Regions from separate parts of the Cyanobium sp. ATX 6E8 genome, predicted to be linked through region 1. Evidence: predicted binding sites of a transcription regulator. Region 1 holds the regulator's gene; the other holds the start of a gene.

Region 1 (14,074 bases):
GAAAGCCACCGATTCCAGCGCCCGATTCAGGGGCAAAACCTGCTGGGAGAGCTCGCTGCCTGGGCAGCCGGCTGGAGCCGGAATGGTGGGCTGGCTGATGCGACCGGGCGGCAAAAGCCGCACCAGTGATCGGGCATTGGGGCTGGCACTCAGCGGCGGGCAGGCGAAGGCCGGACCTGGGGCTGTGGCGCCAGGGGCTGCTTCAGGGCTGTTGACATCCCGGGCGAGGGTGTCCTGGTCGATGACGCCATAGACATCCTCAATCTCGCCACTGCCTTCCCAGTCGCTGTAGCGCAGACGGCTCGCCTGCAGGTATTGATCGCCTTTGCTGAGACGAATCTGGCCAGAGGCGTAGACGCTGCGGCTGCTTTCCGCCAGCTCCACCCGATCGGCAAGGAGGCGCCAGCCATTGAACCGGGCTTCAACGTTTCCGCTGGCCACGAACCGGCCGAGCTGCTGGTCGTAGCCCTGCTGGTCGGCCCGAACCACCACGACGCCGGAGGCCTGCGTGGCTGGGGTGGTGGGCGCCGAGGGAATGGAGCGCTCGCCTGGGTTTCGGAGTTCTTCGGCCGCCAGGGTGGCCGGACTGAACAGGGCCGGCAGCAGCAGGGCTGGAAGGACTGCCGACGCCCGTTGCCAGCAAAATTGGCCAGGCCGGAATCCGGCCTTGGGGCTGAGACGCAAAGTCCGGATCATCGAGCCCAGAACCGCTGGTGAAGCTGGCCAGCACGGGAATGTCGGGAACGCATGTCTGCCACTGTTCCCGCGCCGATCACCCGATGGCCGCGATCATCCCATAGGGATTTGATCGTCCGTCCGTTGCAGGGTCAGTCTTCGAGGTCCTTGCGGCTCGGGGTGCGGCTGGGGTCACTGGCCAGGAAGCCGAACACGAAGATCCCGATAAAGAAGAAGACGACCGAATAAACCGAGATCTTGAGGGCGAGCATGGTTCGGCCTTGGGGAACGGCGAGCGGGTGACAGGGAGTGACAGGCGCCTTGGTGGGCCTGGTCGACCCCGCGGCAGCGGGATCATCCTATGGGACTCGGCTTGCCATCCAACGATGCCTGAGGCCCCTGCACCAGGGCTGCCCCTGCGGATTGAAACGTTTCAGTCACGTTCGCCTCCGTCTCGTTCCCGTTGGGATCTGCAGCCACTCTGGAGCTGCCACCAGGCGGATGGCTCCCTGGGGCCTGCCCTGGATGACCCCTGGGGGGCGCGGCATCGGCCCGATTGGGCGGCCCGGGGGCTGGTGATCTGGCCTCGCGGCGGCCAGTGGCGGCAGCTGACCCTGGATCTGGCTTGCCCACAGGACTGGCGGCAGCTGCAGGCTCCGGCGCCGGTGGCCCAGGCGCGACTGGTGCTGCGCTGGTGGGCCGACCAGGTGGAGTTGCGGGTGAACGGCCAGCCCGTGCATGCCGGCGACCTGTTTGACACGGCCTGCCGCTGGCTGTTGCCCGAGAGCTGGTGGCAAGGAGAGGTGCTGCAGCTCGAGCTGCGGCTGCGCAGCCCCCTGCACGACGATGGCGCCCTGATCGAAAGCCGGCTGGAACTCGAACCTCTGGATCCGGCCGATCCTGCGGCCCTGCTGGCCGAGACCAAGGCTGAGCTGGCCCAGATGCGGGCGGGGCAGCCGCTGGCGGGCGGCTTCCATGTGCTCGGCCATGCCCATCTGGATCTGGCCTGGCTGTGGCCGGTGGCCGACACCTGGCAGGCCGCCGAGCGCACGTTCGCCTCAGCCCTCGATCTGATCGAGCGCTTCGAGCACCTGCACTTCGGCCACTCCACTCCGGCCCTCTACGCCTGGCTGGAGCAGAACAGGCCGGCCCTGTTTGCCCGGCTGCAGCAGGCGGTGGCCGCCGGCCGCTTCGAGCCGATCAATGGCCCCTGGGTTGAGACCGACTGCGTGCTGATCAGCGGCGCCTCGCTGCTGCGCCAGTTCCAGCTGGGCCAGCACGACAGCGCCGCCAGGTTCCCTGGGCTGGAGCATCCGCTGGCCTGGTTGCCCGACAGCTTCGGTTTCGCCGCCGGCCTGCCTGCGGTTGCCCAGAGCACCGGTGTGCGCTGGTTTTGCACCCACAAACTCTTCTGGAACGCCACCAATCCGTTCCCCCACCGGCTGTTTCGCTGGCGCAGCCGCTGCGGATCCGAGGTGCTGGCCTTGATGACCGCCCCGATCGGCACCGACGGGGATCCGGTTGCGATGGAGCGTTATCGGCTGGCCTGGCAGGGGGCGAGCGGCGTGGATCAGGCGCTTTGGTTGCCGGGGGTCGGCGATCACGGCGGTGGCCCCACGGCCGAAATGCTCGAGCAGCTGCAGCTCTGGCAGCAGCAACCGGAGGCCGCGCCGCAGCACCACGGCAGCCTTCGCGCCTATCTGGCCGCGCTTGAGCCCCTGGCCCCCCGGCTGCCGGTGTGGCGCGATGAGCTCTATCTCGAGCTGCACCGCGGCTGCGCCACCTCGCGGCCAGACCAGAAGCGCCACAACCGCACCCTGGAGCGCCTGCTGCGGGAGGCGGATCTGGCTCAGGCTCTGGCCGGCGCGCAAGGGGCCCTGGCTGAAGCGGAGCCTGCCGACTGGCGGCCGCTGCTGTTTCAGCAGTTCCACGACATCCTCCCCGGCACTTCGATTCCGGAGGTGTTTGAGCAGGCTGAACCCCAGTGGCGCGCCGCCCGCCGCAGTGCCTGCCGGCAGCGGGATCGCGCCCTGCACACCTGGCTGGGGGGAGGGGCGGACTGGTGGGTCGCCCAGCTGCAGCCCCTGCCGGCCCGGGCCCGCACCCTGCGGATGCCGCTGGGCGCCTGGAGCCATGGCGGCATCGGCCTGCCGGCCCAGGCCGCCTGGGCCGGTGGCCAGTGGTTGCAGCTGCCCGCCCTGGCGGGGGTGGAGGCCCTGCCCCTGGAGCGCACCGCAGCCGGGCCCACCGCCCCCATTCCCGCAGCTGTGGTAGAGGCGCCGGTGTGGGTGGAGGGCTGGCGTTGCGGCAATGGTCTGGTGAGCTTTGCGCTGGGTCCGGGGGGCCTGGAGCAGCTCTGGGATGGCGCGGGTCAGCCCCAGCTGGCGGGCCCCCTGGCCTGGCGGCGCTACGCCGATCGGGGCGAGTTCTGGGATGCCTGGGATATCGCCGCCAACTACCGCGACCATCCGCTGGCCTGGGCTTGGAAGGGTGAGCCGATCTGGCTGGAACAGGGGCCGCTCTGCACCAGTTTTCTGTGGCGGGGGCGCTGCGGTGCCAGTGCGGTGCGGCTCGAGGGGCGGTTGCTGGCCAATACCCCCTGGCTGGAGCTGGTGCTGAGCGTCGATTGGCGCCAGCGCCATGAGCTGCTGCGTCTGGAGGTGCCCCTGGCCCAGCCTGCCCAGCGCTGGGCCGCCGACACCTCCGGCGGTGTGCTGGAGCGGCCCGCCCAGGCCGTGACGGCCCGGGAGCAGGCCCGCTGGGAGGTGCCGGCGATCAGTTGGCTGGCCTCGGTGGCGGCTGGCGGTGAGGGCTTGGCGGTGTTGCTCGACGGGCCCCAGGGTGTGTCGGCTTGCCCGGAGCAGTTGGGGATCTCGCTGCTGCGGGCCCCCACCTGGCCCGATCCCGGCGCCGACAACGGCTTTCAGCGCCTGCGCCTGGCCTTGCTGCCCTGCTCCTCCGGCTGGAGCCCCGCCCAGGTGCCCCAGCAGGCCGTGGCTTTCCGCGAGCCCTTCTGGCTGCGTCCGGCGGTGGCCCAGGGCCGGCCTGGGCGGCGTCAGGCTTTTCCTCCCCTGGGCGAGGGGCTGCTGCTGCTGGGCTGCCGGCCGTCAGGAGAGGGCGGAGCCGTGGTGCTCACCGTGCAGAACTGTTCCCCTGCCCGCCGCCGTCTGGAGCTCGGCAGCGCCTGGCACCTGCTCGAGCGCCTGGACGGCCTGGATCAACCGCTGTTGCGTACCCAGGCGTCTGGAGGGGATCCCTGGTTGCTGATGCCCTGGAGCCTGGGGTTCTGGCGGATTCGGCCAGCCAGGGATTGAGCCTCAGTCGTCGTGGTCGTCGAAGGGGTCGGTGAGTCCCTTGGAGGGCGGACCGAAGGCCTGATACACCCCGAAGCCGGTCAGGGCCAGCAGCACTGCCAGAACGGCGAGGGCCACGGATAGGGCCGGAGAGCTGGTGGTGGCGGTGGGGTCCATAGGGGGAAATCGGCGGGCCGGTCGGCGGGCAGGTGACGGGTTGCTTCACAACTGTCTTCGCCCCGGCGCGCTGAGGCACGCAGGCCCCTTACAGTAACGAGAGCGAATCCATGCCCGAGAGGCTGCAGAAGTCATGGCCCAACGCACCCGCCTCGGAGACATCCTGCGCCCACTCAATTCGGAGTACGGCAAGGTTGTTCCCGGCTGGGGCACCACACCCGTGATGGGCATCTTCATGGTGCTGTTCCTGGTGTTCCTGCTGATCATCCTGCAGCTGTACAACAAGTCGCTCCTGCTCGAGGGCATCACCGTCAACTGGAACGGCCTCGGCTGAGCCGGCGCTGTTCGCTCCGCCCCACCCCTTCTCCCATGAACGTCTTCGGCATCGGCCTTCCCGAATTGGCGGTGATTGCTGCCATCGGGTTGCTGGTGTTTGGGCCGAAGCGTCTACCAGAGCTGGGGAAAACTCTGGGGCGCACCCTCAAAGGGTTCCAGTCGGCCTCCTCCGAGTTCGAAAAGGAATTTCGCTCAGCCATCGCCACCACCGATCTGGCATCCGCTGATCTACCGCCTGCGGCGCCTGCCAGCGTCGATCCGGAGCCAACGGCCCAGGTCCTTGATCCGACGCCCTTGCCTGATGATCCGTCGGATGCGCGTCCGGCGGCCTGATCTGCAGTGAGCTCAGGGTCTCCGGCGTCGGCTGCGCCGTTGCAGCTCCTGGTGGGCCTGGGCAATCCAGGCTCCAAATACGCCGCAACGCGCCACAACGTTGGGTTTATGGCGCTGGAGCGCCTCGCCGCTGCCGGGGGCACCGCGTTTCGCCAGCAGCCCAAGTTGCATGGTCTGCTGGCGGAGGTGGGCCAGGGGGCGACACGCCTGCGGCTGTTGATGCCCCAGACCTACATGAACGACAGCGGGCGCTCGATCCGGGCCGCCCTCGACTGGTTTGGTCTGGAGCCGTCCCAGCTGCTGGTGGTGGTGGATGACATGGATCTGCCCCTCGGCAAGCTGCGCTTGCGGGCCTCTGGCAGTGCCGGCGGCCATAACGGCCTGCGCAGCACGATCAGCCATCTGGGCACCCAGGGCTTCCCGCGTTTGCGCATCGGCATCGGTGCTCCGGCCCAAAACCCGGCTGAACGCCGCGCCCGCACCGTGGGCCACGTGCTGGGGCGCTTCAGCGCGGCCGAGCAGCCCCTGCTTGCGGCGGTGCTGGCCGAGGTGGAAGCCGGCATCGGCTTGATCCAGCGCCTCGGGCTGGAGCGGGCCGGTAACCGTCTCAACAGTTTCCAGCCGGAAGACGCGGCAACCTGACGCCATGGCGCGCCTTCCCTCCACCACGGCCCAGCTGCGGGTGCTGCACCAGAGCTTCAGCCAGCGGGTGCTGGAGGGGGAGGTGAGCGCCGGTGGCTATCAGTGGAGGTTTCGTTGGGCTTTCGATCGCGGTGAGCTCAGCGTGGAGCCGTCGTTGGGCCGGGCCCTGATCCAGGACGCCCTGCTGCGCTATCTGCTCAAGGTGGATTACCAACTGGAGCCAGGTGGCGACTACGCCTTCACGGTGCGGGCTCGCTTCTGAGGCCCTGCAGGCTGCGGCGCACCTCCGGCGTGGGCCGCTGCAGCCGTAAGCCGCTGTGTCGCTCCACCAACAGCTGGGCCACCACGTCGTCGATGTCGCGGCGGGGTAGCCGCAGACCCGCCGGCAGCAGCCGCCACCAACCGCTGGCTGGAAACAGCTCCCAGTAGCGATCGCGGGCGGCCAGGGTGCTGCCGCGCTCGTCGACCAGCTCCAGCTTCAGGGCCAGTGCGGCCAGCGGGCCGCGCCAGGTGCCACTGCTGGTGCCGTTGCCCACCACCACCCGGGTCAGCCCCTGGCGTCGCCAGGCCTGGAGCTGGGCCCGGCTCGCCTCCGGGGGCAGGATCGCCGCCTCCAGAACGCGGGCTTGCGCTAGATCGGCCAGCACCAGGCCACATTTGCTGCGGCCTGGATCGAGCCCCGCGATCAAGCCCGCCGCCGTCATGGGCGGCGGGGGCCTGGGCCAGCGCCGGCCGGCGCGCCAGGTCGCAGCCAGCGCACCTCCACCGCAATTGGGTCGGGGGTGTCGGCATCGCGCATGGCCACGGCTTCCAGTTGCGCCACCTGGCCCGCTGGCCTTTCGCTCAGATCGCGGCCCAGTTGGCTCAAACGGGCCGCATCAAACTGCAGGCCCTCCGCCGCGGTGCCCTGGCGTTGGGCCTTGGCATAGGCCGCCGCCAACAGCAGGTTGAGCCGGCGATTGATCGCTTCCACGCTGCTGAGGTCGCCTTCGATGGTGGTGCTGGCCAGCACTTCGCCGGCCTTGACGACAGCCCGGTTTGGGCGGAGGTCGGGGAAGGCGAGCACCTGGCGCTCACCCCGCAACACGTTGGCGGCCGACAGGATGCTCACCACCCAGCTGCCGGGTTTGGCCAGGAGTCCCTCCAATTTGGCGATGTCGCTCTTGGGCACCAGCAGGATCTGGCGGTCGACCTGCTGGCCAGGCAACACCCGCCGGAATGCGGAGAGGTTGGCTTGTTGCAGCAGGGCCGTGATCACGGCGCTGGCCTGCTCGGGCTGCTCCAGGGTCACCTTGGCGCTGGCCAAGGTCTGAGCGCTGGTGATCACCACATCGCCGCGGCGCAGGGCAATCAGGTTGCTCTCAAGATCCTTGAGTTCTTGGGCGCCTGCGGCAATGCGGCGGCGCACCTGGGCCAGTTCGGTTTCGGTGCGTCGGATGTCAGCGTCGCGGTCTTGAACCTCACGGCTGAGCCGTGTGCGTTCCACCTCCAGGCTGTTGCGTTGGGCAACCAGCGGAGCCAGTTCCTGACGCAGCTGATTGGCCCGCGCCTGGGCCTGTTCGAACCGCTGTTGCGCATCCCGTTTCCCCTGTTCGGCCCGGTTGAGCTCCTGCTGGCTGGTGGCCAGTTGGGCCTGACTGCTGGCCAGCTGGCGGCGGCTGCTCTGCAGACGATCCTCCAGCCGATCGAGCTCGAACAGACCCGTGCGCAGGCGCTCACTCACCAGCAGCATCAGCCCCAGCGAGATCGCGCTGATCAGGCTGCCGGTGAGCACCGTGATCAACACGGCGGTGCGTCGGGGCCTCAGCTTGAACAGACTGAGGCGCGCCTTGCCAACCCGGCTGCCCAGCCGGTCACCCAGGGTGGAGAGCACTCCCCCCAGGGCTAGCAGCGCCAAGATCAGCAGCCAGCCGGTCACATGCGTCTGCGAACGGGCCCCAGTATCCCTGCCCCTCAGCCGAAGCGCTCAGCTGAAGCGTTTGGCCAGGGCAATCGGGTCAAAGACGGTGATTTTCTTGCGGTCGATCTGCACCAGGCCGTCGTTGCGTAGATCCCCCAGCAGGCGGGTGATCGTGACGCGCGTGGAGCCGATGGCTTCGGCGATGGCCTGGTGGGACAGGCGAAGATCGATGGTGATGCCCTCGCTGCTGGGAACGCCGAAGTCGCGGCAGAGCACCAAGAGAAAGCTCACCAGCCGCGAGCTCATGTCCCGGTGGGTGAGGGTTTCGATCATCGTTTCGGTTTGCAGGATGCGTGAGGAAAGGCCCTGCAGCAGCAGCAACCCGACGCTGGCGTCCTGCTCGATGGCGCGCCGCACCGAGGTGGCTGGAGCGGTCACCATCTCGACCCGGGTGAAGGCCACAGCGTGATAAAAGCGATCTGAGCGCTGGCCCGTGAGCAGGGACAGCACCCCAAACAGGCTGTTTTCCCGCAGCAGGGCCACCGTGATTTCTTCGCCGGATTCGTAGACGCGCGAGAGCCGCACCGCACCGCGGCGCAGCAGGTACACCCGTTCGGCTGGATCGCCGGGGAAAAAGATCGTCTTGCCCCGTTCGATCGTTTCGACGCTGCTGCCGGCCAGCCCGCGGATCACCTCCAGCAGGGTGGGACTGGCCTGGCCAGCGCTGCCCATGCCGGCCACCACCCCTGGGGCCCCGGTCGATGGGGTGGCGGCGGTACGGCTGAATCCGTGGGTGGCGCCAACCATCGTGGCTTAGGCAAGTGGCCGGACCCTAAGGATCACCCGGGGGTGCCCCTGTAGCAACGCACACGATTTACCGTCGCCTTGCTGTTGCCCCTGGCTGGTTTTGGGCGCAGCAGTACGGATGTTTCCACCAGGGATGGTGTCATTCGCTTGTGGAACGGTCCGATCCCGCTACATTCAGGTCCCCGGGGGCCGCAGTCGCGACTTCCCTGGTGGGGTGTCGCGTCCCTGTTTGTCCTGCCCCTTGTCCTGACTCGGTGTTCATGACCGCCAGCTTGCCCGTCCCAGGTCTGACCTCAGGAGCCGGAGCGGGTTTTCCTGCGGTCCAGCACGTTCTCCAGCGCCCAGGCCATCGCCCCCTGGCGGCGGTTTCTCCCGCTCCCGTGCTGCGTTTGGTGGCCCAGCAGGAGGGTCTGCTCCAAATCCACACGGCTCCGTTCCGGGGCAGTTTCGGTGCGGTGCTCAGCCAGGCCCTGCGCACCGCCGGGTTGGGCAGTCGGGTGCTGGTGAGCCAGTTTCTCAAGGGTGGCGTGGATCAGGGGCTGGAGAGCAGCCTTTGGCTTTGTGGCCGTCTGCAGTGGTTGCGGCCCGGGGTGCCCGCCTGCCTCTCGGAGCGGGCCGCCAACCAGGATCAGGAGTCGGTGGAGGCGGTACGCCAGGTGTGGGCCTTCAGCCGTGAGCAGTTGCTCAGTGGCGCTGTCGATCTGATGGTGCTCGACGAGCTGGGTCTGGCGGTGGAGCTGGGCTACATCGACAAGGCCGACGTCGTGGCCACCCTCGATCGCCGGCCGGCCCATCTGGATGTCATCCTGACCGGTCCGGCCATGGCTGCTGAGCTGATGGCGATGGCCGACCAGGTCACCCAGCTGCGTCGAGGTCTCTAATGCTCAAGAACGATCGCTGGATCAACGAGCAGGCCGCGGCCGGAATGCTGCAGCCTTTCCAGTCGAGCCTGGTGCGTCACCTGGATCCCGACACCGCCAGCTCACCGGTGCTCAGCTACGGCTGCTCGTCCTATGGCTACGACCTGCGCCTGTCGGCGAAGGAGTTTCTGATCTTCCGGCACGTGCCCGGCACGATCATGAACCCCAAGCGGTTCAATCCGGCCAACCTTGAGCCTGCGCCCCTGCATGAGGATGAGGATGGCGCCTATTTCATCCTGCCGGCCCATTCCTACGGGCTGGGGGTGGCGCTGGAGAAGATGAAGGTGCCGCCCAATATCACTGTGATCTGTCTGGGCAAAAGCACCTACGCCCGGCTCGGCATCATCGTCAACACCACTCCTGCAGAAGCCAGCTGGGAAGGGCACCTCACCCTTGAGTTCAGCAACTCCTCCGGGGCTGATTGCCGGATCTATGCCAACGAAGGCATCTGCCAGTTGCTCTTCTTTGAGGGCGATCCCTGCGAAACCACCTATCAAGATCGGGCCGGTAAATATCAGCACCAGCCCGAGCGTGTCACCCTCGCCCGCATTTAAGGCGCCAGGCGAGCCTTGTGCAGCCGGCTCTTTTCATACCACTCGGCAAATTGCGGGGTCCAGGCCTGTAAGTGAGGCCACATCAGGTCGCAGAGCTCGCGGATTTCCTGCTGCGCATCGAGCTTGGCCCGCAGGTCGAGGAAGTGCAGGAAGGCCCGCAAGGTGAAGCTCACCACGAAGTGCTGGCGGTAGTCGAAGGGCAGGATGCCGCGCGCGTGCTCTTCAGCGAAGCCCGCCGCCAGCAGGTCGCGGTAGCGCTCCGCCGCCGCCCGGCAGAGATCCAGATCCACGGCCCGCTGCTCGGGGGTGTAGGCGTATTTCTTGCCCTGCCGGTCGCTGTAGCTGCCAACCGGGCGGAGGTAAAACACCTCCTCCAGCTCCAGCTCGCCGTTGGCCGCTTTGCAGATGCGATCGCCCGTGTAGCGCATCGACTGCACGTCAAAGCTCACCCCCACACGGTGCGTGCGCGCCTGCTGCATCACCGAGTGGGGAAACCAGCCCACGTTGAGCACGATCTGGGCGTGCTCCATGGGGCCGTAGTGGCCCCGCTCTCCGGCCAGTAGCCGCTTGATGCAGATCTCGCCCGCCTTGGTTTCGTCAGGCCAGTTGGCCGTGTCTGCGACAACAAACCCCTCGCTGTAGTCCTGGTGCATGCCGGCATACACGCACTGCTGGGGGTTGGGCGTAGCGGCGATCAGGGCGACGCGGAAACGGGGATCCATGGCGGATTTCAGGGGGGAAATTAGGCGTGGCTGCGGGGTCCGGCCATCGTGGCAGCCTTTGGCGCGCCTGCAGCGACTTCGCCCTCTGTGACGTCGACGCTGGTGTTGGAGGTGGTGTTGGGCGTGGCATCGAGGCTGCTGACGGCGCCCATGCCGGCCAGGGCGGGTAGGGGTTCGCCGGCAATCAGGGCGCTGCTGAGGGCCTGCAGTTCTGCCGTGCTGCGGGCCCCGATCGAGCGGCCCACGGGCGTTCCGGCGGCATTGAACAGTTCCAGCTGGGGAATGCCGTTGACGTCGAAGCGCTCCAGCTCCGGCTGCCAGCGGGGGTTGTCGACGTTGAGCAGCACCACATCAAGCGTCCCCCGGTGTTGGGCCTCGATCGTCTCCATGGCCGGCGCCATGCTGCGGCAGGCCTCACACCAGTCGGCGTAAAACTCCACCACCGTCGGCTTGCCGTTGCGCAGGGCCACGGGCAGATCGAGCGACTGGCGCGCTAGGCGCTCCAGGGGCGCTTCGGGGTGCAGGCCACCCCGAAACCACACCAGGCCAGCCGCCAGCAGCACGGCCAGCACCAGCAGCAGCAGGCGTTCGCTCGGGCCTAAGCCGGGGTTTGGCGAGGGGCTGGTCATGGCTGCAGGCTGCGCAGGGCGCACTGAGGGAGCGTGGCTGCACTTTGCCAGTGCTTGCTAGCGTTTTGCTTGAGGTGAACCGGCCTTGTTCGTCCACCGGCCTCCCCTGTGAAACGGCGCCTCACCTTGCATTTTCCCCGCGAAGCGGTGCACCTGCCGATCACCTATCGGTTGGCCGTGGATTTCGACGTTGCCGCCAAGATCCTGCGGGCTCAGATTGCCCCCAACCAGAGCGGCACCATGGTGGTGGAGCTCTCGGGCGACATCGACGAACTGGCGGCCGCTGAGGCCTGGCTGGAGAGCCAGGGGTTGGGTCTCAACCGGGCGCCGGGGCAGATCGCCATCGACCGCGGCCGTTGCGTCGATTGCGGCCTGTGCTCCAGCGTTTGCCCCAGCGGCGCCCTCAGCCTGCGTCAGCCCGCTTGGCAGCTGCACTTCGATGCGCAACGCTGCCTGGTCTGTGAACAGTGCATTCCGAGTTGTCCTCTGGATGCCATTGCCCTGGTGTTGGCTCCCCCGTGATGGCCCTGGTGCGTCTGCTGCTGTTGCCTGTGCGGGCACCAATGCTGCTGGTTCTGGCGGCCATCGCCGTCTACGAGGGGCTGCAGTGGAGCCAGCCGCTGGAGGGAGCCGCTGCCTCGGGAATGGGGCAGTTGTCCAGTTTGTTCTGGTCGCTGGATTGCCTCCACGCCCTGCTGGTGGTGGTGGTGTGCACGATGCCCGATCTGCTGTTGCAGCGGATCTCCAACGTGATGGCGTCCAGCCGGGTGATAAGCCTGGTGATCACGTTGCTGATCGTCACGGTGGGGGGCCTGTATCTGCTGCACCTCAAGGTGCTCACCAACGTGCTGATCCTCGGTTCGACGGTGCTGCTGGCCCGCCTGGATCTGGCCCGGGTGCGGGTGGCGCCTCCACCCCTGATCCTGGCCGGGGCCCTGGGGGGGCTGGTGCTCGCGGGGGCCGGCGTGGGCCGCTGGCTGGCCAGCAGCGGTTAACAGCCCGGCGTGGGCCGTTGCTGGAAGCTCCACAGATTTCCGAGCACCTTTTTGACGTAGAGCCGGGTTTCGGGATACGGGATCGCTTCGATCCAAAGCTCGGGGTCCTGCTGCAGCTGGGGGTTCACCCAGCCGGCTACGGCGCCGGGGCCAGCGTTGTAGCTGGCGGCCATCAGCACGGGGTTGCCCTGCCATTGCCCCAGCAGTTGCTTCAGGTAACGGGCGCCGAGCTGGGCATTGCGGCTGGGATCGCGCAGGGCCTCGGGCCCCAGCGGACCCCCGGCCAGTTCGGCTGCGGTGTCCGGCATCAGTTGCAACAGCCCCACGGCACCGGCGCTGGAGCTCACCCCAGGGCTGAAACGGGATTCCTGCTTGGCCACGGCGGCTAACAGGGTTGCTGGCACGGCCGAGGCCGTGGCGGCTCGCTCCAGCTCCGCCACAAAGCTGGGGGTCTGCAAACTGCGCTCCAGTTGCTGCGCCAGCCCGCAGGACTGACCTGGGGGAAGCCGCAGGCTGGCCTGCTCCAGTTGCCCCAGGCCGATCCAGTGGTCGCCCACGGCGCGGCGCAGCCGGCCTTCCAGCAGCAGCTCCCGCGGAGCGCGGGGGGGGAGGACGCGGCCCGTGCGCCAGTGCTCCCAGGCCTCCAGGGGTTGGTCGAGGCGCCAGAGCCGATCGAGGGCGGGATCGCCGCTGGCCAGGGGCTGCCAGCCGGGCCGTACCAGGGCAGGACTGCGGCGTGGATCGAGGCTGAGATCCCCCTGGCCGAGCCGCACCGCGGCCCGCCAGCCGTAGTAACCCTCGGGATGGCGCTGGAGCAGGCGGGTCCAGGTGCTCTTGGCCTCGCTCCGCTGGCCCTGTTGCCATTGGCTGAAGCCCAGCCAAAAGCGCTGGCGGCCCGCCAGTCCCACCGGCAGCGCACGGTCGATCGGTGCGCTCAGCAGCGCTTCGGCCGTGGCCCACTGGCGCTCCAGCAGGGCCCGCCGGGCCCGTTGCCACTGCAGCTCCCAGCTGGCCGGATCGGCGGGCCAGCGCTTCAGCACCGCCAGCACGGCCTCGGTGCCTGGGGTGTCCAGGGCGCGCCGGGCCTGCACCGGGGCGGTGTTCTGCAGGCTGGCGGGTAGCGCGGCGAGGGCCTGCAGGCTGCTTGGCCCAGGTTGCTCGCTGAGCAGGGCCACGGCCTCGCGGGCCTGGGGGGAGCCCGGCGCCGAGCGGGCCAGCTGCAGCAGCCGGCCCTGGGCCTGCTGGGCGCTGCCGCCGCTGAGCAACGCCTTGGCCAGTGCCAACTGGGTGTCGAGGCCGGGCTGGCTGCCGTTCAAGCAGGCCAGGGCGGCTTCCGCATCGCCCAGTTGCGCCAGGCCACCGGCCAGCTGGTCGCGCTGTTGGGGTGTGGGGGCGGCAGTGGGTTGCCGGCAGGCCTGGCGCAGCCGCGCTGCAGCGCCGGGCCAGCGCACACCGTGGCGGGCCAGGTGCAGGGCGCCGTCGCGGCGCGTCTCTGGGGCCGGGCCCGCCTCCACCGCAGCCGCTAGGGCCGCTGGATGGGCGGCGAAGCGCTGGAGCAGCTCCTGGCGGAGCCTGGGCTGGTCTCGGCCGAGGACGTAGAGCGCATCGGCAGCGGCCGGCGTCTGGGGGAAGCGCCGCAGCAGTTGCCGCCAGCGCTGCTGGGCGGCTTCGCGGTCTGCCAGCGCTTCGGCGGCCAGGGCATCGCGCTTGAGCACCAGGGCGGCGAGGCCATCGCGGCCCCAGCCCTGGCCGCGCAGCAGCTGGCGCGCGCGCGCCGGGTCCTCCCCCTGGCGGCCCAGCAGCAGCAGGTTGGCCTCCCGGCGCCGCGCTGGATCGGGGGAGAGCCGGCTCAGGCGCTCCAGATGGGCCGTGGGGGTGTTGGGGTCCGGTGCCGGGAGTTGGTTCAGCAGGGCCCGACCGCCCACCAGCGCCGCGCCACTACCCAGGCAGGTGAGGGCCAGCAGCAGGGGGAGGCGAGCCAAGGGCAACAGCGGCACGGATTTTGCATTCTTCGGCATTCTGGGGAGGTTCGGATCCGGCCTTGCTGGTGCGCCTGCCCCCTCTGCCCCCCTATCTCTCCAGCCTGCCTGG
Region 2 (14,074 bases), on a different contig from region 1:
GGCGAGCAGAAGCCAGCTGGTCATTGGGGCGAGGGCGCTGGAACGATCGAGCGGGATGGGCGGTCGTGAGGCTGGGAGGGCAGGGGCTCAAGCCCCCACCTTCCGTCCACTCACGCAACGATCAACCGGCGAAGGGGTTGGCGAACAGCAGCACCAGGGCGACCACGAGGCCGTAGATGGTGAGAGCTTCCATGAAGGCCAAAGACAGCAGCAGGGTGCCGCGGATCTTGCCTTCGGCTTCGGGCTGACGTGCAATGCCTTCAACGGCGCCGCCAGCTGCGGTGCCCTGACCGATGCCGGGGCCGATGGCACCGAGGCCGACAGCCAGGCCAGCGGCCACAACAGACGCAGCGGAGGTGATGGAATCCATGGTGGAGTGGGGGATGGGAGGCGCCTTGACAGCGCGTAGTGGACCGGGATTGAAACCCTGCGCCTGGGACATCCCCGAAGGAATGGGCCCGGGGTGCATCCGGACCTGCGCGAGTGAGATTTAGCAGAGCGCCTGAGCAACCCTGCTGAGTGGAGGCACCTAGTGATGCTCCTCGTGCACCGCCTCACCGATGTAGTAGGCGGCAAGGGTGGCGAAGATCAGGGCCTGAATGGCGCTGGTGAACAGTCCCAAGAACATGGCCGGCAGGGGCACGATCAGGGGCACCAAGAACGCCAGCACCGCCACCACCAACTCGTCGGCCAGGATGTTGCCGAAGAGACGGAAGGAGAGGGAGAGAGGCTTGGTGAAATCCTCGACGATCTTGAACGGCAGCATGATCGGGGTGGGTTCCACGTAGTACTCGAAGTAACGCAGACCCTTGCGGCTCAAGCCGGCATAGAAATAGGCCAGCGACACGAGCAGCGCCAGCGCAATCGTGGTGTTGATGTCGGCGGTGGGAGCACCGAGCTCGCCGCTGGGAAGGTGGATCAGCTTCCAGGGCACCAAGGCTCCGCCCCAGTTGCTCACGAAGATGAACAGAAACAGGGTGCCGATGAAGGGCATCCAGTCGCGGTAGGCCTTCTCACCGATCTGCTCGCGCGAGAGGTCGCGGATGTAATCCCACACGAACTCGAGCAGATTTTGGGTGCCGCGGGGATCACGCTCCAACTTGCGGGTGCCGACCACCACCAGGGCCAAAAGGGCACCGATCACAACCCACGAGCTCAGGAATACCTGGCCATGGATCTTGAGGTTGCCGAGTTGCCAGTAGAGGTGTTGACCAACCTCCAGTTCAGCAAAGGGGAGAAGGAGAGGCATCGGAGCCAGCGAAGGGGAGTTCGGGGTCGCCGGAGCGACGGAACGGTGTGGGGATCAGGAGTCGAAGACGGCCTGAAGGATCACCGCCGGTTTGTAGAGCAGGAAGCCCAACAGGGCCGGCAGGGTGGAGAGCTGGGGGACCCTGGTGGAGACGAGCACCAGAGCGACCGGCACGAGCAGCTGGGCCCTGCTCAAGCGGCGGGAGTTTTCCCCCAGCCGGGTGACACTGCGGCTCAACAGCCACAGGTAGAGCAATCCAGCCAGGGCACCCACCAACAGGCTGAAGGCCGTGGCAAGGGAACCGACGAGGGCGGTGACGACCACTGCCGCTGCGGAGAGCAGCATGGTGGCCAGCAACAACCGCCGTTGGAGCCGGAAGTAATCGCCCATTCCATTGCTGGGATCAGCGCTGGTGCTGGGGTCGGCCGAGGCACGATCGTGCGCCGCAGGTGCCACCACCACAGGGATCGATACGGCGGTGGAGTCCACCATCTGCTCCAGGTCCACGCAGACGGAAGAGGCCGGCAGAGCGGCACTCCCGGAGTCGGGAACGGAGGAGCAGGGGAGGGAAACTGACAACCGCGTTCAACCCCTGAAAAGGCGCGTGGAATCTATCACGTGCGGGTCAAAGCACGGGCAGCAACACGCGCTGCTCCAGCAGCTGACGGGCCACCGCAAGCCGCTGAGCAAGGGGCCAATCCAGGGGCAGCTCGTCGATCGCCAGCTCTGGGGCGGCCTCCAGTGCCCGCATCAGGCTGAGGCCCTCCGCGCTGAGGCTGAGTGGCATCAGATCGGGGCCCATCAGACTGGTCGATGGCCAGCCCCAGAGGCAGCGGTTGACCTCAGCACGGGCGGCCAGGAGGGCAGCATCGGAACCCCAGTCCGGGAGGCAGACCGCACCCTGGCTCAGGAAAAACTCGAAGTGACTGATGTCGGGGTCGAGCTCCTCGACCAGAGTCCACTGATCGCGAGGGCTGAGGGCCTGGGCCCGCTCCAGCAGGTCACCCTGCAGCAGCCGCGCCGGATCCCACACCTCCGGGTTGGAGAACCCGACGAACTCGAGACCAGCTGCGGCCACGAACACCATCAGGCGGTCCAGGTTGTAACTGGTCTCCTGGGGGTGGAGGTACATGTCGGCGAAGTTGGCATCGGCCGTCGTATCGAGGGCCCAGCGCTGCTCGTGGTGGCGGCGCAGCCGATTGGTTTCGGGCAGCTCCGCCAGCAGTTGCCGGCCCAGGCGCAGGCCTTCATCGCCTGTTCCTGCACCCAGCAGCGCCAGGGCCCGCTGGGTGCGGTGAATTTCCCAGCGACCACCGTCGGCGTACAGAAAAAGATGGAGCAGGCCACCGGGCCGCAGCAGCCCCGCCAAGGCCCGCAGGCCGGCTTCCGGCTGGCGCAGATGGTGCAACACCCCCACCGAATTGATGTAGTCGAACGGACCCTCCCCGGCCAGGTCGAGCAGGCTGCGCTGCTCGATACGCAGCTCGCGCACCTGGGCTGCGGCCCCGGAGCGGCGGGTGCGCGAGCTCGCCACCTCAAGAGCGCCCGGACTGATGTCCACCGCCAGCACCGAGGAACCGGGATTCAGATGGCAGAGGTAGTCGGTGCTGACGCCGGTGCCGCAGCCGGCATCGAGGATCCGCCAGCTGCGCGGGCCGCTGCTGGGGCGGGACGGAAGGCCACCGAAGGCGGCGGCCCAGGCGCTGTCAACGCACCAGCGCCAGTTGTATCCCGGTGGAGGGCCGTCCTGAAGGGGATCGCCTGGGTAGGGGAAGCGGTCGTAGAAGGCGCTCACCACTGGCGTGGCGGCATCACTGGCGGGCACGGGGGCAGGCACAGGAATCGTGAACGGCAACCGGCCGAGCTTTTCATGCCTGCGCGCCCGATCCAAACAGCGGACCCCGACGCGGCTGCAAACATTTGTTCATGGCCCGACGAAGGCCCAGAGGGCCCGCCGTAATGTGGCCCAGCCCGGTTCGCTCTCGTCAATGACCGTGACCGCCAGCAGCGGCAGCACCAGGGTTTCCCCCCAGCGCTACGACACCCTGCCGCTCTCCAGCGTCCGTCAGGCGGAGCAACAGGACCGCTTCCCCGACGGCGGGGAACTCGACACTTTGGTGGCCTTCTTCCAGAGCGGTCAGCAGCGGCTGGAGGCCGCGCGCCGGATCTCGGAAAATGCCGACTTCATCGTGGCCAAGGCGGCCAACCGGATCTTTGCCGGCGGCACGCCGCTCTCCTATCTGGATGCGCCCCTAAGCATTTCCGCTAAAGCCAGCGGCAATGAAACGCCCCTCGCCGCCGACCAGGCCGCCTTCCAGCGCTCGGTGCAAACCTTCGCCCAGGGCACCGACAGCTCCGGCGGCAACCTGATCACCCGTCTGCTCGAGGGCGCCGGCGGCGATGCCGACGTGCGCGTGGTGCTGCCCACCGGCTTCAGCCCGATCGCGGTGGGCCGCTACGGCACCGACCGGATGCGCAAATCGCTGCGCGACATGGCCTGGTTCCTGCGCTACGTGGGCTATGCCCTGGTGGCTGGCGATCCCAGCATCCTGGCCGTCAACACCCGCGGCCTGCGCGACGTGCTCGAGAAGGCCTGCTCCCTGGCCGCCACCAATGTGGCGCTGCAGGAGATGCGCGCCGCCGCCGCCGGCCTCTGCAAGGACAATCCCCAGGCCCGCCAGCTGGTGATTCAGTACTTCAACGTGCTGATCGCCGAGCTGGAGGTGCCCACCCCCTCGACCCGCCAGCGCCTCGGCAGCCCTGAGAACCAGGGTCTGCAGCTGCCGGCCACCTACGCCCTCGCAGCCGATGGCAAGCAGCGCTTCATCATGCGGCCGCGCCTCAGTGGCGCTCAAAAGGCCGAGGTGATCCGCGCGGCCTATCGCCAGGTGTTTGAACGCGACATCGCCAAGGCCTACAGCCAGATGCCCTGCCCGGTGGAGGCCACCCAGGTGCGCCAGGGCCAGCTGTCGATGCGCGAGTTCATCCGCGCCCTCGGCCGTAGCAAGGAATACCGACAGCAATTCTTCGGCCGCTTCTCCAACAGCCGGGCCGTCGAGCTGGCCTTCCGCCACTTCCTCGGCCGGGGCATCAGCTCCCGCGAGGAGTTCACCCGCTACTTCGACATCGTCAGCGCCCAGGGGCTCAACGGCCTCGTGGATGCCCTGATCAACACCATCGAGTACGCCCGGGTGTTCGGGGAGGAAACCGTGCCCTACCTGCGGGATCTGGGTGAAGAAGCCCAGGAGAGCGCCGGCTGGGGGTCCAACCGCAAGCTGTTCCGCTTCAGCGCACCGTTTGAAGGCGCCCCCCAGTACGTCACCCTCTACGCCTCCTACCGCCAGCCCTTCCCCGACCAGCACGTCTACGGCGGCGGCAATGACCCGCTGGCCCTCAACTACGGCGCCATCTTCCCCTCTGGCACCGCTTCGGTGGCCACCCGCCCAGCGCCCTACGGCTACGACAGCCGTCGGATCCTGATCGGCAACGGCTTGGCCCAGCCGGGCCAGATGGACAGCGTCCAGTTCCGCAAGGCCATGCCTCGCCGCGTGGGCCCGAAGGTGGTGCGGCTGCAGCAGATCGCCACCGGCGGCAGTTCCGTGCCCCGCCGCGGCGGTCAGCCCAGCGTGCGCGGCACAGAGGCCAGCACCCAGGCGGTGATCAACGCGGTGTACGTGCAGATCCTCGGCACCGCTGGCTATGCCGGTGAACGCAACAAAGTCGAGGAAATCAAGCTCGAAAACGGCGACATCAGCCTGCGCGAATTCGTGCGTCAGGTGGCCCGCTCCACCGCCTTCCGGCGCCGCTACTGGAGTGGCCTCTACATCACCAAAGCGATCGAGGTGATGCACCGCCGCATCCTGGGCCGCCCCAGCTTCGGGCGTTGGGAAATCGACGCCTACTTCGACACCGCCGCCCGCTCGGGCTTCTACGGCGTCGTCGACAAGATGCTGAACAGCCGGGAATACAACGATTGCTTCGGCGAGGACACCGTTCCTTATGAGCGGTTCATCACCGCCGGCGATCGCAATGCCCGCCAAGTGCCAGCCCTCAACCGGCCCTTCAATGCGGCGGCCTATGCCGACATCACCCCGGGCAAACGCCCTGATGTGGCCGCTCCCCAGACCCTGCGCACCACCACTGACACGGTGTCGCGCAACCTGGCCGATCGCCCCCGCGTGGTGATGGGTGGATGGAGCGCCCAGATCGCCGGTGGGGAAACGATGGCAGCCCAGGCAACGGCCATTCCCACGGGCCCCGGCAGCATTCGCCAAGCACCAGCCCCGACCCGGCGCTGGAACCAAGCCCCAGCCACCACAACAGGGTTCTGGACCTCAACGCCCGGCGGCAGCCCACCCTCCACCCCCAGCACGCGGACCCCGATCAGCGGCAATTGGCGGGCCTCCGTGGGCAGCGGCCAGACCAGCGGACTCGCCAGCCAACCTGGCGCCGCGATGGCCAAGGCGATTCAACCGGGCCGCCCCCAGGGCTTCAGCCGTCGCCAGAGCGTTGGCAGGCCCGTGCAGGTGGGCCGCACCAGCAGCGAAACCCAAGTTCAGGAGGCCCTGGAGAGCGTCTACAAGCAACTGCTCAACCGGGTTCCATTTGCCGCCGAGCGGCTGGGCGATGCGGAATCCCAATTCCGCAACCAGCAGCTCACCGTGGCCGAACTGGTCACCCAGATCGCTGGCAGCGACCTCTTCCAACAGCGCCTCAACCGCATGGCGCTGCTTCGGGCAGCGTCAGCCGCCTACCTCGCCTTGCTCGGACGGGCCGCCCAGCCCCAGGAAGTGAGTGCATTCCTGGCCACACGAGCCAGCCTAGGCCAACAGGCGGCCGTCGATGCCCTGCTGAGCAGTGAAGAATATGGCCAAGCCTTTGGCCAGGACACCGTTCCCTATCTGCGCGGCCTGGCAACTGCCGATGGCATCCCCCTCAGCACGGTGAACCGCACCGCAGAGCTGTATGGGGGCAACGCCGGCCTCACCCCTCGGCCGAAAGCCCCCATCTGAATCGACAGGCAGGGGCCAACGGGGCCACTAACGAACCTTCCCACCTCCCGAATTTGCTTCGGGGGGGGGGGTTTTTCATCTTCAGAAACATCAATTGCCACAACTTTTGATTCACACCGTGAAACAAGTGCGCCAATCAGCGCCACTGAATAATGAACAATTGCTGCGGTCGGTCGCTATGAACAACATCGACCAAAACCATTGCAGCCCAAGGGATCTTCGAGTCAAAAGCGCCGTGAAGAACTGTTACCGCTGCCAAGGGCTGTGCGGGGGCTTAGCGCAGAATGATTCGACGATCGGCGCGAGTCGATCCTTCCCTTACCCACCGGATATCGGTCTCCGTCAAGGCGGCCGCTTGTTTCGAGGCAGAACTGCATGAGCATCGTCTCCAACTCGATCATCAACGCGGACGCCGAAGCCCGCTACCTCAGCCCTGGCGAACTCGACCAGATCAAGTCCTTCGTGGGCGCTGGTCAACGTCGTCTTCGCGTGGCTCAGGTTCTTAGCGAGAGCCGCGAGCGCATCGTGAAAACCGCAGGCGGAGCCCTGTTCCAGCGGCGTCCCGACGTCATCTCCCCTGGCGGCAATGCCTACGGCGAGGAGATGACCGCTTCGTGCCTTCGCGACATGGACTACTACCTGCGCCTGGTGACCTACGGGATCATCGCCGGTGACGTGACGCCCATCGAAGAGATCGGCATCATCGGCGCCAAGGAGATGTATCGCTCCCTCGGCACTCCCCTGGACGCCATGGCTGAGTCCGTGCGGGAAATGAAGAACGCCGCCATGGGCCTGCTCACGGGCTCTGACGCTGAAGAAGCCGGTTTCTACTTCGACTACGTCATCGGCGCCCTCTCCTGAGGCGACGTTCCTTCCCCATTCCCCGCCACCCAAGCCGGATTCATGCAAGACGCCATCACTAACGTCATCAACCAGGCCGACGTCCAGGGCCTGTACCTCGACGGTTCGGCCATGGGCCGCCTGGAGCAGTACTTCGCCAGCGGTGAGCTGCGGGTTCGGGCTGCTGCCACCATCAGCGCCAACGGTTCAGCCATCATCAAAGAGGCCGTGGCCAAGTCGCTGCTGTATTCGGACATCACCCGTCCCGGCGGCAACATGTACACCACCCGTCGCTATGCGGCCTGCATCCGCGACCTGGATTATTACCTCCGTTACGCCACCTACGCCATGCTGGCGGGGGATACCTCGATCCTCGATGAGCGTGTGCTGAACGGCCTCAAAGAGACCTACAACTCCCTAGGCGTGCCCATCGGCGCCACCGTGCAGTCGATCCAGGCCATGAAGGAAACCACGGCTGCCCTCGTGGGTCCTGATGCGGGCCGTGAAATGGGGGTGTATTTCGACTACATTTGCTCCGGCCTGGGCAACTGATCCGCTGCCAGCGGCACACCCCGAGGATCACCACCATGCGTCTGTTCAAGATCACGGCCTGCATCCCCTGTCCGGAGAAAAGCCGCACCCAGCGCGAGCTGCAGAACACCTATTTCACGAAATGGGTGCCCTACGACAGCTGGTTCGCTGAGCAGCAGCGAATCATGAAGCAGGGCGGCAAGATCCTCAAGGTGGAACTGGCCACTGGCCGTCGCCAACAAAACGTCGGCAACTGAGTCTCGTCAAGCTCCACTGGTCTGGCCACACAACTCCCACATGCCCGGCATTCGCTGGGCTTTTTTATTGGGTACCGATTGGCTCGAAGGGGCTCGACAACCACCACCCAAACACGGCTCAATAGGGCCTCAGGATGGTGCCGCTCCGGCACTCCTTACTCCTTGTCTTGGCCCGAACCGCAACCCACACCACCAGCAGCAACGCCTCGCCAAGCCGCAGCATCGGCGGAGGCCTGTTGCCCCTGCCCTGGGACCAGTGGCCCGCAGAGGCGCGGCTGCTGCTGGGCATGGTGGCGCTCTGGAGCGTGATCGGATTGCTGGTGCTCACCTCAGCGAGCTGGTGGGTGGCGGAACGGGAAATGGGCGATGGAGCCTTCTATCTCAAGCGCCAGCTCATCTGGATGGTGGCCAGCTGGGGCCTGCTCTGGCTCGGCCTACGCACCAGCCTGCGGCGCTGGCTGCACCTCGCCCCCCTGGGGCTCTGGGTCGGCATCATCATGATTGCGGCCACCCTGGTGGTCGGCAGCACCGTCAATGGGGCGAGCCGCTGGCTGGTGGTCGGTCCCGTCCAGCTGCAACCGTCGGAATTGGTGAAGCCCTTCCTGGTGCTGCAGGGGGCTGCGCTGTTTGCCCACTGGAAGCGCATCGGCGGCGATCAGAAGCTGCTGTGGCTTGGGGTGTTCGGGGCGCTGATTCTGCTGATCCTCAAGCAGCCCAACCTCAGCACCGCCGCCCTTTCCGGCCTGCTGCTCTGGCTGATGGCGCTGGCCGGCGGCCTCTCTCTACCCCTGCTGCTGGGGGCCGCCGGTGCCGGGGGTCTGCTCGGCAGCGCCAGCATCCTGATGAACAACTATCAGCGCCTGCGGGTGGCGTCGTTTCTCGATCCGTGGCGCGATGCCCAGGGCGATGGCTACCAGCTGGTGCAGAGCCTGTTGGCCATCGGCTCGGGAGGCGTTCTGGGGGAGGGTTTTGGCCTATCCACCCAGAAACTGCAATACCTGCCGATCCAGAGCACCGATTTCATCTTCGCTGTGTTTGCCGAGGAGTTTGGCTTTGTGGGATCGGTGGTGCTGCTGCTGTTTCTGCTGCTGTTTGGTTTTGTGGGCCTGCGGGTAGCTCTGAGTTGCCGCAGCAACCAGCAGCGCCTGATCGCCATCGGCTGCACCACCCTGCTGGTGGGTCAATCGATTCTCAACATCGCGGTGGCCAGTGGCGCCATGCCCACCACCGGCCTGCCCTTGCCGCTGATCAGCTACGGCGGCAACTCGCTGATGGCCAGCCTGCTGGTGTGCGGCCTGCTGATCCGCTGCTCGCTGGAAGCAGGCGGCCTCGCCTCCACCCCCCGCCGCCGGCGCACCGCAGCCGCCCGATAGGCTGACCAGATGATCAGCCTTGGGCCCCAACTGGCCGATTGGGCCCGCACCAGCGAGGCGCTGCTGCAGCAATCCCTGGCCAGCCCCTCACCCGGCACCGTGGCCGTGGTGTTTGCAGGCGGGCTGCTCACCAGCCTGGGCCCCTGCTCGCTATCGCTGTTGCCAATCACCCTGGCCTACCTGGCCGGCTTCAGCAACGAAACCGGCAGTGCTGCATTGGCCCAGCGTCAGACCCCCTGGCTGCGCAGCCTCAGCTTCACTGCAGGGATTGTGGCGGCCCTGGTGCTGCTGGGCTTGGTGAGTGGGCTGCTGGGCCGCATCTATGGCCAGATTCCTGGCCTGATTCCGACTGTGGTGGCGGTGCTGGCCCTGCTGATGGGGCTCAACCTGCTTGGCCTGCTCAAGCTGCCCCTGCCCGCCGGCCCCGATCCGGAGGTGTGGCGTCGCCGCGTGCCGGCGCCACTGGCGCCGATGGCTGCGGGCCTGGCCTTCGGGCTGGCGGCCACCCCCTGCACCACGCCGGTGTTAGCGGTGCTGCTGGCCTGGATAGCCCAAAACGGCAAACCCCTGGTGGGGATGCTGCTGCTGACCAGCTTCGGCGCGGGCCAGGTCGTGCCGCTGCTGCTGGCGGGCACCGCGGCGGCCAGTTTGCCGCACCTACTCAGCCTTCGCCGGGTGGGTCAATGGGTGCCACCGATCAGCGGCGTGGTGCTGGTCACCACCGGTGCCCTCACCCTGGTGGCCAACTGGCGATGACCAGCTCCATCAGAGGCTTCACCCGGGTGCTGGGCTGGATCTCCGATCTGCGCCTGGCGATTGTGCTGCTGCTGGTGATTGCCGTCGCCAGCGGGGTTGGCACGGCCATCCCGCAGCAGGAAACCGCCGAGTTTTATCACCGGCTTTACGACCCCCAACCCTGGCTGGGCCTGCTGGGCGGCGATGGGGTGATGGCCCTGCAGCTCGACCATGTCTATTCCAGCGGCTGGTTTCTAGGGCTGCTGGCCTGGCTGGCCCTGTCACTGCTGCTCTGCAGTTGGCGCCGCCAGTGGCCCGCCCTGCAGGCCGCCCTGCGCTGGATCGACTACCGCTCCCCTCGCCAGCTCAGCAAATTGAGCGTGGCCGAAACCCTGCCCACCCCTAGCCCCAGCTCCAGCCTGGACACGCTGGCCCAGCTGCTGCAGCGTCAGGGTTGGCAGATCCAGCTCCAGGAGGGGCGCCTGGCGGCCCGCAAGGGGGTGGTGGGCCGGGTGGGCCCCATGCTCGTCCATGCCGGCATGGTGGTGTTGATGCTGGGTGCCGCCTGGGGGGCCGTAGGCGGTCAGCGGGCCGAGCAATACCTGGCCCCCGGCCGCAGCCTCGAGCTGATGGACAGCCGCGGCAGCAGCCGGCTCACTCTCGCCCTCGACCGCTTCGCCATCCAACGGGATCCCGCCGGCCTACCAGAGCAATTCACGTCCCAGCTGCGCATCCTTGAGGGCGACGGCAGCGAAGGCAGCCTGCTGAAGCAGGCGCAAATCAGCGTCAACCATCCGCTGCGCTTCCAGGGAGTGACCCTCTATCAGGCCGACTGGGCCCTGGCGGCGATCACGGTGCAACTGGGCAAGAGTCCGCTGCTGCAACTGCCGCTGCAGAGCTTCCCTCAGCTGGGCGAGCAGGTGTGGGGGCTGGTGCTGCCAACCCGGCCCGATGGCAGCGAGCCGGTGCTGCTCAGCCTGAGCAGTGAGCAGGGGCCAGTGGATGTGTACGGCGCCGATGGCAGCTTGCTCAGCCAGATCGCCCCCGGTGGTGAACCCGTGGAGGTGAAGGGTCTGCCGATCCGGGTGGAGAGCGTGCTGCCCGCCAGCGGCATCCTGCTGAAGCGGGATCCGGGCGTGCCCCTCGTTTATGCCGGCTTTGCCATCGCCCTGGCCGGTGGAGGCCTCAGCCTGCTGGCCACCCGTCAGCTGTGGGCGATCGCCGAGGAGCAACCGGGCCAGCAGGGCCAATTGCACGTGGCCGGGCTGTGCAACCGCAACCTCACCGGCTTTGCCACCGAACTACCCCAGCTCCTGAGCCAGCTCTGAGGTGGCCCGTCAGCAGGGCAGCCGCGTGCCGTGGCTGACCCGCACCACGGTGTGCACGTTGCCGCGGGGATGGAAGTCGGCTTCCAGCTGCATCCACTGGGGATCGGTGGCGGCCACCAGGTCGTCGAGAATGCGGTTGGCCACCTCCTCATGGGAGATGGAGCGGTCGCGGTAGCTGTTCACGTAGAGCTTGATCGCCTTGAGCTCCACCACCCGGGGGCCAGGCTGATAGAGCAGACGCAGCACGGCGAAGTCGGGGTAGCCCGAAAACGGGCACTTGCAGGTGAACTCGGGCAGCTCGATCGAAATCTCGTAGGGGCGTCCGGGCCGGGGATTGTCGAAGCAGATCAGCTCCGCCTCGGCGATGGCCCGCTCGCCATAGAGCGGCGTTTGGGTGCGATCAGGGCTGGCGGGAGCTGCGGAGCTGGAGGACATGGAAAGGGGAAACGGCCCGGCCAGAGGCCCGGCGTGCACGGCGATCCTAGAAAGAACCGGGAAGCCACTCCGGCGCCCCGCGCGAGCGCCCCCGCCGGTAACAACCGCTACGACGACCCCCGCAAAGCTCGGGCCTAATGGGGCGATTCCCTCCCACCGGCAGGGATTTCCTGAGAGACTTCTATCTAGCCCGAGCTGTTCCTATGAAAAAAGTTGAGGCCATCATTCGTCCCTTCAAGCTCGAGGACGTCAAGATCGCGCTGGTGAACGCGGGGATCGTGGGCATGACCGTGAGCGAGGTGCGCGGATTTGGCCGTCAGAAGGGCCAGGTGGAGCGCTACCGCGGCTCGGAATTCACCGTGGAGTTCCTGCAGAAGCTGAAATTGGAAATCGTCGTCGACGACGACAAAGTCGATACCGTGGTTTCAGCGGTTCAGGACGCGGCCCGTACCGGCGAAATCGGTGACGGCAAGATCTTCGTCAGCACGATCGACTCGGTGATCCGCATCCGCACCGGCGACCGCGACAGCGGCGCCATCTGATCTGAGCTGAGCTTGTCGGCACCAGCGCCGTTCAGCCATCCCCTCGAGCCCTGGTGGTCAGCGTGCTGGCCACCAGGGCTTTGATCTGGGCGGGGCCCACGGTCGCCGTGGCTAGCGGAGCAGGGGTTGCCTGTTCGGGGTTTACCTGTTGGGGGTTTGCCTGTTGGGGGTTTGCGGTTTGTGCAACATCGTGTTGAACAACGCCCAAGCGCCGCAGCCACAACAGGTATTCGTGGTTGCCGGCGGGCCCGGTGATCGGCGACGCCACCAGGCCGCAGGCCTTCAGCCCCAACGCCCCGGCCGCCGCAATCACCCCCGCAATCGCATCGCAGTGGGCGACGGGATCGCGCACGACCCCGCCCTTGCCGACGCGGCTCTTGCCCACCTCGAACTGGGGCTTGACCAGCAGCACCAGATCGACGGGCACCTCGTTCTGGAGCAAGCCCAGCAGGGCCGGCAACACCAGGGCCAGGGAGATGAACGACACATCGGCCACCGCCAGATCGGGCAAAGGGTCCTCCGGGCCGTAGAGGTCTGCGGGGCTGAGGTGGCGCAGGTTGGTGCGCTCGCGCAGCACCACTCGGGGATCGCTGCGCAGGCTCCAGGCGGTTTGGCCGTAACCCACATCAATGCCATAGACGCGCGCGGCGCCGTGCTGAAGCAGGCAGTCGCTGAAGCCGCCGGTAGAGATGCCGCCATCGAGGCAAACGCGGCCCTCCACCTGCAGCGGAAAGCGCGCCAGCGCCTCGAGCAACTTCTCACCACCGCGGGAGACGAACCGGGGCGGCTGCTGCACCAGCAGCTCCGCCTCCGGCAACACCTCCGTGCCCGGCTTGTCGAGCACACGATCGCCCTGCCGCACCCTCCCGGCCCGAATCAGCTGTTGGGCCTGCTGGCGGCTGGCGGCCAGGCCGCGGGCCACCAGCTCCAGATCCAGGCGTTGTTTGCTGGCCATGGCACTCGCGCTTTTGTGATCAAACCACAACGCAAACGGAACACATTCCAAGCAAGCCCGTCTCCCGCTCAAAACTCAGCGGAGGATATATTCCAACTTCGAAGCGGCAGCGATGGCCACCTTGATCCACCGCGCCCAAAAAACCAACAACGTGCTGGAGCTGCTCTACCCCGGCAGCTTCGTCAAACTGCGCAACCAACCGCATGATTTGCCTCCCTTCCAACTGATCCAGTGCCGCGGCGGACGCTGCTGGGTGCGCCAGCAGGCTTGGGGACATCAGGTGCACTGGGAAGTGGAGCACCGTCGCCTGACTGCGGCGGCCTGACAACTGCGGCCTAACCAGTCCCCAGGGGACGCACCCATACATTGGTCTGGACGTGAGCCAAACGCGGCCTTGATCGAGCGTTACACCCTGCCCGAAATGGGCAACCTCTGGAGTGAGGAAGCCAAGTTCCAGAGCTGGCTGGATGTGGAGATCGCCGCCACCGAAGCCAACTGCGAGCTGGGCCGGGTGCCCGCCGAGGCCGTGGCCACGATCAAGCAGAAGGCCAGCTTCAGCGTCGAGCGCATCCTCGAGATCGAGGCGGAAGTGCGGCACGACGTGATCGCCTTTCTCACCAACGTGAACGAGCACGTGGGTGACGCCGGGCGCCACATCCACGTGGGCATGACCAGCTCCGATGTGCTCGACACGGGCCTGGCACTGCAACTGAAGGCCTCGGTGCAGCTGCTGCGCACCGAGCTTGACGCTCTCGCAGACGCCCTTAGGGCTTTAGCCCGCGCCCACAAGGGCACGGTGATGATCGGCCGCTCCCAC

What was found. Region 1 encodes NtcA, which controls nitrogen genes in cyanobacteria. Its sites were predicted from a motif close to GTANCNNNNGNTAC; they were not measured.
Region 2: a site for NtcA is predicted at 11,858-11,871, ahead of KBY70_RS10920 (P-II family nitrogen regulator). Genes of this name have one in related genera too.

The regions. Positions count from the first base shown of each region.
Region 1 is NZ_JAGQCT010000007.1:27,522-41,595, reverse strand. Features, by position in the region: gene KBY70_RS07560 (DUF3769 domain-containing protein) at 1-696, opposite strand, end outside; gene KBY70_RS07555 (photosystem II reaction center protein I) at 828-947, opposite strand; gene KBY70_RS07550 (alpha-mannosidase) at 1,062-3,989, shown strand; gene psbN (photosystem II reaction center protein PsbN) at 3,993-4,145, opposite strand; gene psbH (photosystem II reaction center phosphoprotein PsbH) at 4,279-4,479, shown strand; gene KBY70_RS07535 (TatA/E family twin arginine-targeting protein translocase) at 4,515-4,814, shown strand; gene pth (aminoacyl-tRNA hydrolase) at 4,854-5,456, shown strand; gene KBY70_RS07525 (DUF3146 family protein) at 5,461-5,718, shown strand; gene KBY70_RS07520 (resolvase) at 5,696-6,160, opposite strand; gene KBY70_RS07515 (DUF3084 domain-containing protein) at 6,157-7,374, opposite strand; gene ntcA (global nitrogen regulator NtcA) at 7,423-8,163, opposite strand; gene KBY70_RS07505 (cob(I)yrinic acid a,c-diamide adenosyltransferase) at 8,424-9,044, shown strand; gene dcd (dCTP deaminase) at 9,044-9,637, shown strand; gene thyX (FAD-dependent thymidylate synthase) at 9,634-10,359, opposite strand; gene KBY70_RS07490 (thioredoxin domain-containing protein) at 10,380-10,988, opposite strand; gene KBY70_RS07485 (NIL domain-containing protein) at 11,097-11,510, shown strand; gene KBY70_RS07480 (hypothetical protein) at 11,510-11,983, shown strand; gene KBY70_RS07475 (lytic transglycosylase domain-containing protein) at 11,980-13,965, opposite strand; gene KBY70_RS07470 (hypothetical protein) at 14,031-14,074, shown strand, end outside.
Region 2 is NZ_JAGQCT010000013.1:38,940-53,013, reverse strand. Features, by position in the region: gene KBY70_RS10985 (F0F1 ATP synthase subunit B') at 1-24, opposite strand, end outside; gene atpE (ATP synthase F0 subunit C) at 122-370, opposite strand; gene atpB (F0F1 ATP synthase subunit A) at 530-1,249, opposite strand; gene KBY70_RS10970 (ATP synthase) at 1,304-1,741, opposite strand; gene KBY70_RS10965 (class I SAM-dependent methyltransferase) at 1,875-3,074, opposite strand; gene KBY70_RS10960 (phycobilisome rod-core linker polypeptide) at 3,238-6,261, shown strand; gene KBY70_RS10955 (allophycocyanin) at 6,637-7,122, shown strand; gene apcB (allophycocyanin subunit beta) at 7,165-7,653, shown strand; gene KBY70_RS10945 (phycobilisome linker polypeptide) at 7,689-7,889, shown strand; gene KBY70_RS10940 (FtsW/RodA/SpoVE family cell cycle protein) at 8,111-9,262, shown strand; gene KBY70_RS10935 (cytochrome c biogenesis protein CcdA) at 9,272-10,018, shown strand; gene KBY70_RS10930 (cytochrome c biogenesis protein ResB) at 10,015-11,325, shown strand; gene queF (preQ(1) synthase) at 11,335-11,760, opposite strand; gene KBY70_RS10920 (P-II family nitrogen regulator) at 11,964-12,302, shown strand; gene KBY70_RS10915 (TlyA family RNA methyltransferase) at 12,334-13,257, opposite strand; gene KBY70_RS10910 (hypothetical protein) at 13,370-13,582, shown strand; gene purB (adenylosuccinate lyase) at 13,652-14,074, shown strand, end outside.